One region of the Lentibacillus sp. genome, then DNA from elsewhere that is predicted to be linked to it. Evidence: a T-box and tRNA genes for the amino acid it is inferred to sense, from the RefSeq annotation. Region 1 holds a T-box; the other holds one or more tRNA genes.
What was found. A T-box is a leader RNA that pairs with one kind of tRNA and senses whether it is charged. The one in region 1 lies ahead of serS (serine--tRNA ligase), so its partner is inferred to be a tRNA-Ser.
Positions count from the first base shown of each region.

Region 2: it encodes a tRNA-Ser, which carries the amino acid that the T-box ahead of serS (serine--tRNA ligase) is inferred to sense. The anticodon was not compared.

Region 1 is NZ_DATGTT010000011.1:31,372-39,950, forward strand. Features, by position in the region: gene proC (pyrroline-5-carboxylate reductase) at 1-388, opposite strand, end outside; T-box leader at 483-697, opposite strand; tRNA gene VK097_RS01965 (tRNA-Ser) at 935-1,027, opposite strand; gene serS (serine--tRNA ligase) at 1,412-2,689, opposite strand; T-box leader at 2,815-3,032, opposite strand; gene pdxS (pyridoxal 5'-phosphate synthase lyase subunit PdxS) at 3,192-4,076, opposite strand; gene VK097_RS01980 (D-alanyl-D-alanine carboxypeptidase family protein) at 4,105-5,442, opposite strand; gene guaB (IMP dehydrogenase) at 5,615-7,081, opposite strand; gene VK097_RS01990 (YaaC family protein) at 7,284-8,240, shown strand; gene gyrA (DNA gyrase subunit A) at 8,348-8,579, opposite strand, start outside.
Region 2 is NZ_DATGTT010000006.1:54,560-63,138, forward strand. Features, by position in the region: gene VK097_RS00995 (phosphoribosylanthranilate isomerase) at 1-53, shown strand, start outside; gene trpB (tryptophan synthase subunit beta) at 59-1,264, shown strand; gene trpA (tryptophan synthase subunit alpha) at 1,257-2,030, shown strand; gene VK097_RS01010 (SHOCT domain-containing protein) at 2,147-2,341, opposite strand; tRNA gene VK097_RS01015 (tRNA-Thr) at 2,473-2,548, shown strand; tRNA gene VK097_RS01020 (tRNA-Ser) at 2,560-2,647, shown strand; gene VK097_RS01025 (spore coat protein) at 3,077-3,295, shown strand; gene VK097_RS01030 (hypothetical protein) at 3,681-3,848, opposite strand; gene VK097_RS01035 (spore coat protein) at 3,870-4,262, shown strand; gene VK097_RS01040 (spore coat protein) at 4,287-4,730, shown strand; gene VK097_RS01045 (DUF2642 domain-containing protein) at 4,887-5,273, shown strand; gene VK097_RS01050 (hypothetical protein) at 5,287-5,502, shown strand; gene VK097_RS01055 (glycosyltransferase family 2 protein) at 5,607-6,884, opposite strand; gene VK097_RS01060 (polysaccharide biosynthesis protein) at 7,645-8,579, shown strand, end outside.

The sequences.
Region 1 (8,579 bases):
CTGCTGCAGATGATGTATTCGGCATTGCCCGGACCACCGGGACCTCTTTGCCAATCAATTGTGAAATCCTATCGGTTGAAACACCTGCTACCACTGAAATAAGCAATTGATTCGCGTTTAGGTAATTCCTGATTGATGTCACTGCAGCCTCCACATCATAAGGCTTAACGGCTATGACCACAATGTCAGCTCCATCTACTGTTCTTTGTTTATCTTCTGTATTTTGAACATCATATTGCTTTTTCAGAAATGCAAGGCGATCTTTATCGGATTTGTTCGTTACAAAGATTTGCTCTTTCGGAAAAAACTCACTGTTTACTATTCCTGTCAGAATCGACTCAGCCATGGATCCGGCACCGATAAATGCCAATTTTTCACTCATCTTCATCTCTCCTTTGAAGTTAATGATGTTTTTTATCTTTAATCGTAAAAGCAACCACTTAACCTGACAAAATTATAAAAACACCCCAATCGGTCCTGTAAAAAAGGACGAATTGGGGTGTTTTCCGTGGTACCACCTTCATTGACATGCCGAACATGCCCACTCTGTTTTCATAACGCACCGAGATTGCGGTCAGGGTTAATCTGACAACTCCAAGGCAGGTTTCACAAAGGCTTGTCCCATGGAATCTCTCAGCCGGTGAATTCCACTCTCTTACGGAAAGCATTTTGTTACTGACCTCTTCTTCGTTTTCACTTTATAAAAAAACATTATACATGAAATGCAGACTTTTAATTCAGATGTATTTTTATGTAATATACCTGTTAATATTCCGAATGTCAAGCATTTTTCAAAAAACGTAACTTTTACCTTCGGATTTCTCTTTAATAAAATGACTTTTGTCCAAACCACCTATAAGTAAAAAAACCGCTACATAAGATATAACGGTTTGGTGGTTTCAAATATCTCCAATTTATGCGATTTAAAATTAAATGGAGGAGGTAGAGGGATTCGAACCCCCGCGCGGTTTGACCCGCCTGTCGGTTTTCAAGACCGATCCCTTCAGCCAGACTTGGGTATACCTCCATATTGACGACAAGATTAAATTTAACATGTGTCATAGGAGTTGTCAATTCATTTTTAATTTTTTTGTTATAAAAATAGGCTCCACTTAGACTAGATTGTTGTTATTTAAACCGCCGCCTGCATACACGTGCCCGTCGCGTTGCAAGTTAATCTTCCCGCAACTCGAAGCTTACTTGGCAGAAGTATCATTCATCGCTTTCCCGGGGCTGTCGGTAAGCCTCCTCAAACTGACGCTTTTTCGGAGGCCTCACCCGGGCCTTCTTCTCTTGAGAGTCTGCGTATATACAAGTTGCTAAGAGCGGTTTATGAAATAAGTTTGCCGTAATTCAAAAGACATAACCATTTGAAATAGAGAAAAAGGAAATACGCACTGTTTATTGTGCTCTACGTCTTTATAACATGCTTGCCGCCCATATATGGACGAAGCGCTTCCGGTATAACAACCGATCCGTCTTTCTGCTGGTAATTTTCCAGGATGGCGGCCACTGTGCGTCCGACAGCAAGACCTGATCCGTTCAGTGTATGCACAAATTCCAATTTTCCGTCTGCTTCTCTGCGGAAACGGATACTGGCACGTCTCGCCTGGAAGTCCTCAAAGTTGGAACATGACGAAATTTCACGGTATGTTTCCTGGCTTGGAATCCATACTTCAATATCGTATTTTTTGGCGGCTGTAAAGCCCAAATCCCCCGTGCACATACTCATGACACGGTAGGGCAGATTTAATCGCTGCAATACCTTTTCCGCATCACCTGTTAATGTTTCCAATGTACCATAGGAATCTTCAGGTTTAGTGAAGTGGACCAGCTCAACCTTATTGAATTGATGCTGACGGATTAACCCGCGTGTATCACGTCCGGCAGATCCTGCTTCAGACCGGAAGTTTGCACTGTATGCTGTATATTTTTTAGGGAGGTCTTCAACACTGAAAATCTCATCACGATGGAAATTCGTGACTGGTACTTCAGCTGTCGGAATCAGAAAATAGTCCCATTCTTCAAGTTTAAATACATCTTTGGCGAATTTAGGCAGTTGCCCGGTTCCTGTAAGGCTACCACGGTTAACGATCTGCGGCGGCATCATCTCTGTATAGCCATGCTCATCCGCATGCAGATCCATCATGAAGCTGATCAGTGCACGCTCCAGACGCGTTCCAATCCCTTTATAAAACACGAATCGGCTTCCTGTAACCTTGGCAGCCCGTTCAAAATCGAGTATATCCAATTCGGCTGCAATATCCCAATGCGATTTTTCATCAAAATCAAATACCGGAAGATTTCCCCATTTACGGGCCAAAACATTATCATCTTCATCCTCACCGATTGGAACACTTTCATGCGGGATATTCGGAATCGAAAGCATAATTAGCTTTAATGATTCCTCAATTTCTTTCAGCTCTGCATCAAATTCCTTTATTTTTGCGCCGACTTCACGCATTTCTTTGATTGCCGGTTCCGCATCTTTCTTTTCCTTTTTCAGAGCGGAAATCTGTTTCGATGCCTCATTGCGCTTTGCTTTCAGCATCTCGGTCTCAGAAATTAATGTTCTGCGCCGTTCATCAAGCTCACCGAACCGCTCCAGCTCTGATAAGTCTTCCCCGCGATGAGCCAATTTTTCCTTTACTTCCTGAAAATTATTCCGCAAAAATTTCATATCCAGCATAGTAAAATCCTCCTTGTAATGTATTGGTATTAACCAAGTTTTAGCGCGTGCCCGCGGAAAACGACGAGTACACACCAACTGAAGCTGAAATCAAGTTAAATACAAAAAACTCCCGCCCCTGATAAAACAGGGACGAGAGTTAATTCCCGCGTTGCCACCCTTGTTGAAGCGCATATCCGCTTCCGGCTCAAATGTGATAACGGCGATTTGCCGGATTTGCCTACTAAAACATTCGGCAAACCAGTTCAAGGATGGATTCACAGACCGCTCCTATCGGTTTTCACCTGCCACCGACTCTCTGGCGAAAAGCAATCCTGTTACTGCTTCCTATCACGACTATTCCTTATGTTAGGGTATATCATATCTGATTTTGCATTTAGATGCAAGCGTCTATTTTTGATTGTTCCACCCTTTAGGCGAAATATTCAATCAAGAAGTTTTCATTGGTCGATTTCGGGATGAAATGTCGTACACCAATAGTGTTTATTATGATTTTTTCTTTCTACTCACTGCGGTCCTGCATGCGGTCATGTGCTTCCAAAGTCCCCATTTCAATACCTTTCATGGCAGTGCCAAGATCTTTGGAAAGCTCGGCGATCAATTGGTAATCCGTATAATGCTTGGTTGCTTCAACAATAGCCTTTGCAAATTTTTCCGGATGATTCGATTTGAAGATACCGGAACCGACAAATACACCATCTGCTCCAAGCTGCATCATCAATGCCGCATCGGCTGGTGTTGCCACACCGCCTGCTGCAAAATTGACGACCGGAAGACGGCCTTCCTTTTTGACGTCCATCAACAGTTCATATGGCGCACCGATTTCCTTTGCATAGGTCATCACTTCATCTGCCGACATGGATGTCAGTTTTCTGATTTCCGATTGAACCTGGCGCATGTGACGTACAGCCTCGACGATATTTCCTGTACCGGGCTCGCCTTTTGTACGCAGCATGGATGCTCCCTCGCCAATACGGCGTGCCGCTTCACCAAGATTGCGGCAGCCGCACACAAACGGCACGGTGTAGTCAGATTTTTTCAAGTGATATTCTTCATCTGCAGGTGTCAGCACTTCACTCTCATCAATATAATCAACACCCATCGCTTCCAGTACACGGGCTTCTACAATGTGTCCGATACGTGCCTTTGCCATGACTGGAATAGATACAGCGTTCGTAACCTCTTCTGTAATTTCCGGGCTTGCCATCCGGGCGACACCGCCGGCAGCGCGGATATCAGATGGCACCCGCTCCAATGCCATGACAGCGACCGCACCTGCCTGTTCGGCTATTTTAGCCTGTTCGGCATTAACAACATCCATGATGACGCCGCTTTTTTGCATTTCAATCACACCTTGTTTTGCGCGTTCTGTTCCTGTATTTGCCATGTTATTCCCTCCAATAGAGTAGATGTTCTTAAAACCAGCCTTTTACCGTATCAACCACAGTACTGAAAATATTTCCAAAGAAACCGCCGATGGCACCAAGTGTCAGCATGAACCAATTATCTTTTTCGACGGCTTTTTGCGCCACAAGATCGATTGACTGTTTGTCAGCATCCGGGAAAATATAGCCATAGTCATTATCCCCATTATAGACAACTTGAGCTGTTCCAATTTTTTCGCCTTTTTCAATGGGCGCTGACAACTTGCCTTCCTTATTCAATTTATCTTCATCCAATTGATATTCGATACTGTAATTCTTTGCCTGTTCTCCTCTGACGGGTGTACTGAATGCTTGGTCAGTAGCGACTTGGACACTATCTTTTTTCCCTTTTAAAACCGGGATATCAGACTTCCCTTCCAGTTGGTATCCTGCCGGGAAAATTTCCTTGTTTTCAAATTGCTTAAAGCCATAATCCAAAAGTTTTGCCGTTTCCTTAAAACGTTCGCCCTTACTGTCTGTTTTCATGACAACGGATATATACCGTTTACCATCTTTCTTAGCAGTCCCTGTAAAGCAATACCCTGCCATATCGGTAAAACCGGTTTTTAGACCGTCTATTCCTTCATAATGGAATTGCTCAAAATTGACTGAGTCATGCGGGAGCATCCAGTTCAAATTTTCAACAGTATAGCCCTCAAACTCGATTGACGTCTGGCTGGTTACATCCAGAGCCTCTGGGTAGTCATTCACCAGATTATAAGCCAGCAATGCTGCGGATCTGGCTGATAACCGATTGGTGCCATTCGGATCCGTTCCTTCAGGCGCATTCTCACCGAGTGAACTGTTTGCCAATCCGGTTGAGTTAACAAAGTTATATTCAGGCAGACCCATTTCCTTTGCCTTCTCATTCATCTTCTTAACAAACTCACCTTCAGAACCTGCAACAAGTTCCGCTAGTGCAATGGTCGCACCATTATCTGAAAAGACAGCCATTGCATTATATAAATCTTCTACCGTATAATCCTTACCCTTTGTCAGACCGATACCTGAGAAAGTCGTATTGTCTGATATATCAAAGGCATAGTCACTAACCTGTGTTGTCGTATCCCAGCTGATTTTCTCATCCTTGATCGCTTCCTGAATCAGATATTCGGTCATCATCTTGGTCATACTAGCTGGAGGCAGTGCCATATCAGGCTTTTTGGCATAAATAACCTTTCCTGTTTCGGCATCAACCAGTATAGCTGATTTTGCATTTATATCCAGTGGTTCTGCTGCCTGCACAGAGAACGGCTGTACAGTTACGGTTGTCAGCACCACCAATGCTGCAAGCAATATTGACATACTTTTCTTCATGTTGTATTTCACTTTCTCTACCCCCGCCATATTTATGAAATGGTTCATTTATTTTAGATTAATTTTCACACCTAGATATTTTACCATAAAAACCAGAGAAAAAATAGATAGGGAAGGGCCCTATCTATCAAAAAATTAATAGATCATATTGACTATGAGCAATCAACCGTTAAGTCCGTTATATTTACGAATAATTCGGGGCTTCTTTTGTGATTTGCACATCATGCGGATGGCTTTCTCTTAATCCGGCATTTGAAATCCGGATAAACCGTGCATCATGACGCAATGCATCAACCGATCCCGTACCGCAATAGCCCATGCCTGCACGCAGCCCGCCCATTAACTGATGAACGGTATCAGCAAGCGGTCCTTTATAAGCTGTCCTTCCCTCAATGCCTTCCGGGACCAGCTTTTTGGAGTCCTCAGCCTCCTGGAAATAGCGGTCCTTGGAGCCAGATTTCATGGCACCAACCGAACCCATGCCGCGATAAACTTTATATTGCCTTCCCTGGAATATTTCCGTTTCTCCGGGACTTTCCGCTACGCCGGCAAACATGCTGCCGAGCATAACAGCATGTGCACCGGCTGCAAGTGCCTTAACAATATCACCGGAATACTTGATGCCGCCGTCAGCTATAACCGGAATACCATATTCGGAAGCTGCGACGGCGCAATCATGAACAGCGGTTATTTGCGGAACGCCGACACCGGCCACAACCCTGGTTGTACAAATTGAACCGGGGCCGATACCAACTTTCACCGCCGATACGCCTGCTTTAATTAATCCGACTGTTGCTTCAGCAGTTGCCACATTTCCCGCTATAATGGCGAGATTGGGGTATGCCTTCCGAACTGCATGCACATGATCGATTACACCTGAGGAATGACCGTGTGCCGTATCGATGACAATCACATCAACACCCGCTTCAACCAGCTTATCAATACGCGTCATCGCATCACCGGTTACACCGACGGCTGCTCCGGTTAATAGCCTGCCTATGGAATCTTTCGCTGCATTCGGGAATTCAATCACTTTTTCAATATCTTTTATCGTTATTAAGCCTTTCAATATATCATTTTCATCGGTTAAAGGCAGCTTTTCGATCCGATATTCCTGAAGCAGATGTGCAGCTTCTTCAAGCGTCGTCCCCACGGGTGCGGTTACCAGATCTTCACTTGTCATCACTTCTTTAATCGCGGTAGAATAATCCTGAATAAAGCGCAAATCACGGTTCGTCAAAATCCCGGTCAATTTTTGATCGTCGATATTATTAACGATTGGAACGCCGGAAATTCGGAATTTTCCCATTAAATGTTCTGCATCATAAACCTGATGCTCCGGGGTAAGAAAAAATGGATTCGTGATCACACCACTCTCTGACCGTTTAACACGGTCAACCTGTTCTGCCTGATCTTCAATCGACATATTTTTATGAATGACTCCCAATCCACCCTGACGAGCCATCGCAATCGCCATATCTGCTTCGGTTACTGTATCCATTCCGGCACTTATCAACGGAGCGTTAAGTCTGATTTTTTCAGTTAATGCTGTACTGACGTCGACATCTTTTGGCAGCACCTCGGATCTGTCCGGCATCAATAAAACATCATCAAATGTCAGTCCTTCTTTGGCAAACTTATCGTCACGCATCTTTCTTCCTCCTATCCTTAGTGGTGTTAGTGACATGATTATTATGTTGTCAATTGGTGAAACTAACGCATGTACACCAATCAAATTGCGATTCTATTGTTTTATAGAATACGCCAACCGGCATGCTTTTTCAATACAATAAGCGATATGTGATAAAAGAAATTTGATTCGGAAAATTTGCATTTTTAAAGGAGGGCGGTTTATGTCGAACAATGATTTGGCGAACTTCTTCACATATCTCCAGTCACAGCAAACAGCCCGTGCATATTTACAGAACTGTTATTGCCGGCTGCATGGTGTTGATAAAACTGTAAAAAGCTTCGAGAACTGTAATAAATTCATGCATTATCTGGACCATGGTCTCAGGTTTTATGAAAATGGCAGACAAATGGAAACCCTCATGCAGCCGATGCTGTTTTTTTATGGTATGGTTCATTTACTAAAAGCAGCTCTTTTAACGGCAAGACCGGATTATCCCGAATCAACAGCAATATTGGCACATGGTGTATCAAGCCGAAAACGCAAGAAAAAAAATTATACTTTTTTGGATGATGAAGTCAAAATCCAGCATAATGGATTGTTTCCTTATTTCTCTGAACACTTATTTTCAATCGGAAGGTCCCCATTCGAAAAAATAAAAATGGAGCAGCTGTTTTCGTTAATTCCCGAAATGTCGCCAATATTTAATTTTCATCACACCGAAAAAATGATTGAAATCGGGGATGTCGAAACCACCCGTTTACAATTTTCGACCTTGTTATTGGATAACTATCATTTGACGGAAAATGCCTTTATCAAGCGTATCAAATCCTATTTGCCGCCAATCAGCCGCACGGAAACAAAAACTGATTTTCTTCGGGTTGATTTAGCAGCACCGTTCAGCCCGGTAAATGCAAGTCCCTTTTTCACGGATATGCAAAACAGAATCGTTTATTTTCCGGCACATCGGGATCATTTTTTTCCAATTTCCGAAATCATGGTTCACTATTTGCTTCTTTATAACTTGAGCATGTTATGCCGCTATGAACCCGAGTGGTGGGGGGAGCTCCTGGCTGCCAGACCCGATGCGGACTATCCATTTATAAAACATTTCCTGACAATTACTGCCGAAAAAATGCCGCTGGCACTGGGGAAACAGTTAATGCGGATGAATGGCTGATTGATTTTCATTTTGTTTGAAGTTAAATTACCATTAAACAAAAAGGTGACCTATAACGAATCGAATCATAACCCGTTGTGGTCACCTGTTGAATCAGCTTGTCAGGATTATGATTCCTCATTTTCCTGATCGTCTGTTGACGCTGAACCTGTTTCAGTATTACCATCTTGCTCAGAATTTGCCTCTGGTTCCGGTTCTTCTTCCTCTACCTTTGCAACGGTTGCGACTTCTTCATCTTCCTGAAGGCGGATCAGTTTGACACCTTGTGCATTCCGTCCGGTCTGGGAGATTCCTTCAACCTGAATACGGATCAGCACACCGGCTGCGGTGATCAGCATG
Region 2 (8,579 bases), on a different contig from region 1:
AAGACCGTGAAAAAATCAATCAATTTATTAATAACGCTAAAATGAAAGGATGATGGCAATGACCACATATACATTCCCGGACACGAAAGGAAGATACGGCAGTTTCGGCGGACGATTTGTTCCTGAACTTTTGATGCCGGCACTGCTTGAACTGGAAGAAGCTTACGATGCAGCCATGAACGACCCTTCTTTCAGAGAGGAACTCGATTATTATTTGAAAGACTATGTCGGGCGGGAAACGCCGCTTTTTCACGCCAAAAGCCTATCTGAAAAACTGGGCGGGCCTTCCATATACTTGAAGCGTGAAGACCTGAATCACACAGGGGCACATAAAATCAATAATACAATCGGTCAGGCTTTGCTGACATTGCGAATGGGAAAGCAAAAGATTGTTGCCGAAACAGGTGCGGGCCAGCATGGCGTCGCTACCGCAACAGTTTGTGCGCTCCTGGGACTTGAATGCATTGTTTTCATGGGTGAAGAAGATATCCGCCGGCAAAAACTGAACGTTTTCCGGATGGAACTGCTCGGTGCAAAGGTCGAAAGTGTATCACAGGGAAGCGGCACATTGAAAGATGCAGTGAATGAAGCATTGCGTTACTGGGTCAGCCATGTGGAAGATACACATTATATCATTGGCTCTGTTGTTGGCCCCCACCCTTTCCCGAAAATGGTGCGTGATTTTCAGTCCGTTATCGGGAAAGAAACGAAACAGCAGCACCAGAAGGATAGGGGGCGACTCCCCGATGCGGTTGTTGCCTGTGTAGGCGGCGGCAGCAATGCAATGGGCATGTTTTATCCGTTTGTCGAGGATGAAGACATTAGAATTTATGGTGTGGAAGCCGGTGGAAGCGGAATTGAAACGCAAAAGCATGCTGCAACATTAACAGCCGGCAGTGTTGGGGTTTTGCATGGGACAATGACACATCTGCTGCAGGATGAGCATGGCCAGATTGAAGAGGCAAATTCCATTTCAGCAGGCCTCGATTATCCCGGCGTCGGACCAGAGCACAGCCATCTTCATAATACCGAGCGCGTTACCTACACATCTATCACAGACCGGGAGGCTATCGATGCTTTTAAGCTTCTATCACAGACGGAAGGGATTATTCCGGCTCTGGAAAGTGCTCATGCGGTGGCTTTTGCGGTGAAACTGGCAAGGGAAATGGATGAGTTTGAATCGTTAGTTATTTGTTTATCCGGACGCGGAGACAAGGATGTTGAATCGGTTAAAGATGTATTGGGAGGGAATGCCGATGAATAATAAGTTTTTGGATAATGCGCTTAAAAACAAACGGTCAGCAGATCAAAATATTATTGTCCCATACATTATGGCCGGTGATGGCGGACTTGATATCCTTGAGGAGCGGCTCAGTTTTCTTGAAGAATGCGGAGCAGTGGCTGTGGAACTCGGCATCCCCTTTTCCGACCCGACCGCAGACGGACCAACCATTCAAGATGCCGGACAGCGGGCTTTGGAGAATGGCACGACACTGAATGGTGTCCTGGAAGCATTGGAGACATTCAAGGATAAACGGTCGATTCCGGTTATTTTGATGACCTATTTAAACCCTATTTTCACTTTTGGCCCAGAGAAATTTGCGGCAGCCTGTGCAAATGCCGGTGTAAATGGTGTGATCATTCCAGACCTGCCACTGGAGGAAGAAGCATTGATTACTGACGCCCTTGAACAATACTCAATTTCCAATATTCGGTTGGCCGCTATGACCAGCCCGGATGAGCGGCTCATTGAAATTGCCCGGCGTACGGAAGGTTTTCTCTATGCCGTTTCGGTCAAAGGCACAACCGGTGCCAGGACATCACACGGCAGCAATGTTCAAACCTATTTGCAGAATTTGAAGCAAATGACGGACACACCCGTGCTGGCAGGGTTCGGTGTATCAACCCCCGAACAGGCCCGTGACCTATCCACTAACTGTGACGGTGTAGTTGTCGGAAGCAGGATCGTGGATTGGTTTCATAAAGGACAAACAGAGGATATCAAACACCTGATCCAGAATAGCATCTAAATCCTGCTGCCGCTTGCCTGCCCTCCGGCGAGCGACGGCTTAACTGTCCATAAATGTCCGATTTTGTTCAACTAACATTCAGTGGAGAAGAACACTCCACTGAATGAAGTTTCACTTTATTTCCCTTGCTTTTTCCTCGCTTTCTCATACTCTTCCTCAGTAATCTCGCCCTTTTCGTATCGCTCTTTCATGATTTCCAACGAACTTTGCCTCCTGTCGCTTTTTCCCGCATTGAATCGATAGAGGATAATCACAATCATAACCAAAATAATAACTGTCAGACCTAATCTGATATAGCCTTCCACTGTCATGCGAGCACCTCCGTTATTACTGTTCCCTGTACTTGCCAATTTAAGCACAGAAGAATTTCCAGTCAAATCCATTGCACAAACAAAAAATTTATATTATGATTTTCAATGAACTTAAAAGTTGCAGATAACTTGCTGGTGTGGCACAGTTGGCAGCGCGGCTCACTCGTAATGAGCAGGTCGGAGGTTCGAGTCCTCTCACCAGCACCATTTCAGAAAGTGGAGGAGTACCCAAGCCCGGCTGAAGGGGACGCACTCGAAATGCGTTAGGGGTTGACGCCCGCGTGGGTTCGAATCCCACCTCCTCCGTTTAATACCCTTAAATGCAAAACTGTCGCCCCAATGGCGGCAGTTTAATCTTTTTAATAAAGATAACACTTCAAATAACACAACTTGCGTTCGGAAGGAGGCGCTGTCATGAGAACATATACCGTATCGTCCACATGGATTTGTTTAAAGAAAAAATAAGTAAAATATATGATGGATTCCTGCAGTAAATCCTATCCGGAGTCAATCCCCGATTTAAAAGTGCAGTTAGCCAAACTGTGCTTTTTCTTGTCTTACTCTCCCCTTCTCTTTCCGCTAAATAACGATGGGTACCTGTCTCTCATATATCTCTCATAGGATAATAGTCTATCAACGATTCATGGTCCCTAAAAATCATAGACAACAATACAATCAAAAGTTGTCATTAATCATAAAATACACTAAAGCTTAAAGAAAGCAGGTGAAATTACTATGGACGGCAAGTCATCCAATCACAACGCAATACCCGAAAAGGTTGCCAAAGTCATGGTTGATGAAATATTTCGGAAAAATAATGTAAACCCTGAGGAAATCAAGAATAATATATCGAATGACCAGAAAAAAATGCTAAAAGAAATGGTTGAAGATCTAAGGGAACAGGTGGATCAATTTAACAAAGGGGAAAAAGATACGACGAAAACAGATGAATAGAAGTCTATTAAAGAAAACACCCATTTCATAGGTGTTTTCTTTAATTTTGCCTAAAAACGATAATCTAGTGAATGTGTACAATCTGATTAGTAGGAATATCCATAGAGTAATATTAACTAAAGAAAGGAGTGTAAATATGAATTCAGATAAGAGACACGGTATCATGAATCCCTATGGCAAGAGTAAATACTTTTACCTTAGGGATAAACTAAAACGCCGTCATCAACACTGCTGTCAGAATTGCGGATCCAACGATTGTTCATTTGAATCCAACCAATGCGACAGCTGCAGAGATGAAAGTAAGTGGCATAATCAACGAGAAGAACGCAAACATGGACGTCATCACCGCTGTCAGAGTTGTGGATTCAATGACTGTTCCTCTGAATCAAACAAATGTGACAGATGCAGACATGAATATAAGAAATGTGACCAAAGAAAAGAACGAAATCGCGACAAAAAACACCAATGTCAGAGTTGCGGATCCAATAATTGTTTCCCTGAATCCAATCACTGCGACAAATGCAAGGATAAACACACGCATGGCAACCGCCATAACCAGCATGACCGCTTTGAAATGGTGGAGGTCGATTCCGATGCACTTGTGTCACAGGATGCAAGCCAGTATTCCTTTATGGATCAGGAATCAGCAGAAATGATTTGGGTGAAGGAATCCTGTGATATTACAGTCGATTCCAGAGACACCCAGATCGGACTTTCACTTCAAGCTAGTTTACAGCTGGCGATATCCCTGGTGGTGAACGTTGCCATAGCAGATTCAGCAAGAAGCGAAGCCATATCACAAGATCTTATGCAGTCCTTTAATTCCGAACAAGTCAATAAACAAAAAATCTTCATCTACAATACTAAAGACGCTACTGTAACTACGAGAGACACAGACCTGGCCGTTAATATTCAAGTTCTGCTGCAATTGCTGATAATGCTGGTTGTAATGGTTGATGTTCTATAAAAATAATGAAAGGAGTGGAAAATTATGGATCATATGACAAGAACAAAATGGCGTGCACTTGACCATTGTGATGAAAATACAAATGACCAAAACAACGCAGAAGTGACGCAGGATGCGGATCAGTTTGTATCAAATCAGCAAAATTCAGATGAATGGATTATCATAAAGGACTCCCAGGATATTGATGTCACAACTACCGACAGGCAGGCCGCTTTCTCTCTACAGCTTGGTATTGAAGCAGCGATTGGAGCCGTTATTAATATTTCTATTGGGAACGGATCACAATCAGATAGCGTAACACAAGGCATCAGACAAATGGTCAGCACACGACAAGGGAACTGCCAAAAAACAATTGTTGAACAGTCAAGGGATATTGAAATCACCACAAGGGATACTGACGTAGCTGTTAATATACAATTGTTATTCCAGATTCTCGCTGCGATTGTTGCCAGCCTGGATATTCTGTAATGGTCTTAAAGGAATTCCCGGGGATGAGGAGTAAACCAAATGAAGCGGAGACACTTCATCCCCTTCTCCCCGGAGGTCTGTATTACAAGTCCTATTTTGGTTATCTGACAGATAGGACAAGAGCACAAAATATCAATAACGAAAGGAATGAATGAAATGGTTAACCTGACAAATCGTCAACGGGGCCTGCTGCGTCTGGCCAATCAGTTATCCCAAAACTTAGTTACTGATAATACGGATAACGGTTTGAATCACAACTTTTCAGTTGATTTGCCGGGCGTCGACTTCGATGCTGGATTCAATTTAGATTTCGGTACAGATGATGGAACAGATACACCCGTTGACCCTTCGCCTTCCACGCCTGAAACGCTAAGAGATGTATTGCTGGAATTACAGAATGAGCAAGTGGAGGTTACGACGCCATTTGGTCCGGTAACAGGGACGGTCATTTCAGTGCAGAATGACTATGTTGTACTGGTTGAAGCCGATGGGTCTCAAATTCTTGTCCCTATAGAGAGCATTGAATTGGTCAGTGAATTATAAAGGAGGGATTCAGATGTTCCAAGATACGTTTGCAGCTGAGCTGGCCACACGCATTGGATCAAGGGTTGAAGTAGCTACTGATAGCAATTTGATAGAAGGTATTCTCTCCACCGTTACCACAGATTTAGTTCTCGTTGTAGAGATTGACAGCGGTTATGGGGAAAACACCACACTATACCTGTCAATAGATGCTATCAATTTCGTCCGTTTTCCTGCTGCAGCCGCTTAGGACAAATATTCCAGAAGACCCTGGCTTATTAGAAGCCGGGGTCTTTTCAGTTAAATGAATTTGGAGGTTGGGGAACAATAGGTGGGAACGGTCATTACTCTCTTTTAATTAAGTGATTTTAAGAAATTATTCCAGCCGCCAAGGTTTTGCTTCGTAATGCTTTCTTTATGTTCCCTGACATTGTAGACGGTGAAATCCTGATACTCAAACCGGTAACGGCTTATTAACCGGATTAATACACTGACATCTTCGTAAAGCCTGCCGTCTGCAAAATCGATAACCGGAAAGCCGCCTTCTTTTTTTAACGAAGACGTGCGATAGACACGCGGTCCAAGCGGAAAACGGTATAATAAAAGATTTTTCCTCCCCTTAATAGATCTTCCTTTGGCAATTCCTTTAAACACGACGTCTTTTTCTAATTGTTTCCATTTTCTTAGATTGCCGTACAACACAGACACATCATCCGGAAGACCTGCAAGATGTTTTTTGATGACGGAAACAGCATCAGGATCAAGCCAGTCATCAGCATCAAGCTCCAATATAAAATCGGACGTAACGTGCGGCAATAGTGCGTTTAAGGCCCTTGCCTTTCCCCCGTTCTCTTTACTTAACACCTGTACCCTTGAGTTACCACGATACCGCCTCAGCCGCTGCCACGTATCATCAGTTGAGCCATCGTCCATGATCAGTAACTGCTCCGCCTGTTCTTTTTGCATTAGACAGCTGGCCGCAGCCGTTTGGACATATGCCCCCATATTGTAACAGGCCATGATGATCGAAAGGCTGGGGTGATTGGTATTCGTTTTTTTCAGTTGGTATTTTTCGATAAACTTTTGCCTTTCAGATGTGTTCCTGGAGCTATTATTCCTCGTCTGCTTAACTAAACCTTCCTTAAACCTTTTCGCGGAATCTTCCATCCGGGAAAGCCAGGCAGGTAAAAGTGCTTCTTTGAATGGCAGCTCAGAAGAAGTTAGCAAGAATTGCTGTTTTAGAAATGACGTGCGAATGAGTAGAGGCATCCGAATTGTCATATCCCTATTATGTTTAAAGGTTCCTAAAACAGACTGGTTCCTGGCAAGATGCAGGGAATAGGGCGTAATTTTAGCTGAAAGATAATCATTGCCGCTCAGCAATAACACATGAGTGGTATCAATCGTATTGATTGTATCTTGCAATATGTCTCCTTCATTCTTATCCTCAATCGTCAAAAACTGAACCTTCTTAGACCAATCAACTTCAGGAATTCGCTTTAAAGCGCTCCCCCCTTGTTGAAAAACGATAACCGCTTTCAGTCTGGAACGAATAGAGTTTAACGACATAAACGCTTTATGCAGTGCTGTTTGATCAGAATAATGGATAAGAAAGGCAGTTATATCGCTCAACAAAACCTCCTCCGATCACCAAAAATTTGTCTGGAGAGCTTACAACGCCCTTGTACATGGTATGATTCTGGATAAATACATATGCTTATAAGACAATTTTGGTTTACCTGGTGTACTATATCTCCTATAAAAACATGTTATCTGTCCAATGTATTATAAGATTGTGCAAATCTCTTAGTGGAAGTGCCGATTCGACTTGCTTTGATATACATACCATATTGTAATCGATACAAGTCTTGTTGAGAGTCCACACCCATGAATTTAACCCTTGGAAAGCCGGCTGATCACCGGCTTTCTTGGTTTCCAATTTTTACCTTGATCAAATATATTAGTGCACGAAATTTAAGACCCTGAATTCCATTGCTTCCAGGTCTCTGTATAACACATTTGGACTCACACCAACTGCCTTTTTTGCTTTTATTTAAACATATATCATATACAGTCTACTATTTTCTTCATAAATTAGTGGTATAACCTTTTACTTTTTCAAAATTAATGATGGCGGTGATCAAGCGGGAATGAACAAAGCAACAGAGAAACTAATTTTAGAAGTATATCTATCATCTAATCATCGGCATTATTCAAACCTATATCCCTACTGATATAAACAGTAGGAATTATCCCGCACAACTGGTCGTCTATGACGTTTAGGCAGGGGTCACTCTCAGTAATGGTCCGATTATGATCATCTAACAATCAGCGGGGAATCCCCCAATGATTGAAAACCCACTTTTATATCGCTGGAGGGAGTTGTTTAAATGTGTTTCAAAATACGACAATATTGATTACCGGAGGGACGGGTTCCTGGGGACATGAACTAGTTAAAAAGCTGCTGCCATTTCAACCAAAGGAAATAAGAATCTTTTCACGTAATGAATTTGCTCAGGTGAAAATGAAAAGGACATTTTCGGATAATCCCTATTTAAAATTTGTAATTGGCGATGTAAGGGATTTTGCAGCAGTGAACGAAGCAGCAAAAAATGTTGATTATATATTCCATCTTTCGGCACTCAAACATGTACCGATATGCGAAGACCAACCTTCGGAAGCGTTAAGAACCAATGTAGATGGTACGGAGAACATTATCAAAGCAAGTTTAAATCAAAACGTTAGAAAAGTCATTGATGTTTCAACAGATAAAGCTGTGGAACCGATCAATTTTTATGGACTTACGAAAGCCGTTGGTGAAAAATTGATCATTCAGGCCAATCAATTAAGCAATCATACACAATTTGTCTGTATCCGCGGCGGCAATGTTATTGGGACAAATGGCAGTGTGATCCCGTTCTTCAAAGAACAAATTGCAACCCATCATACTGTTCCTCTTACATCCAAGGAAATGACACGCTTTTTCCTGACGGTTTCTCAAGCCATTGATTTGCTTTTATATGCATCCGAACAAGCAATTGGCGGCGAAATATTTGTCATGAAAATGAAAGCATGCCGAATTGTCGATTTGGTTGAGGTCCTAGAAAGACATTTTGCTGCAAAAGGTATTGCTATAAATGAGATAGGGATCCGTCCAGGAGAGAAACTCCATGAGGTATTAGTATCAAATGCTGAATCACGGAACACTTATAAATTCGATGAAAATTACTATGTCATTTTACCTGACAATACTACAGAGAAGATAAAGAAAAGATATGAACATTTGCCAAGGGTCACTTTCAAACGTTATCAATCCAATGATGAATT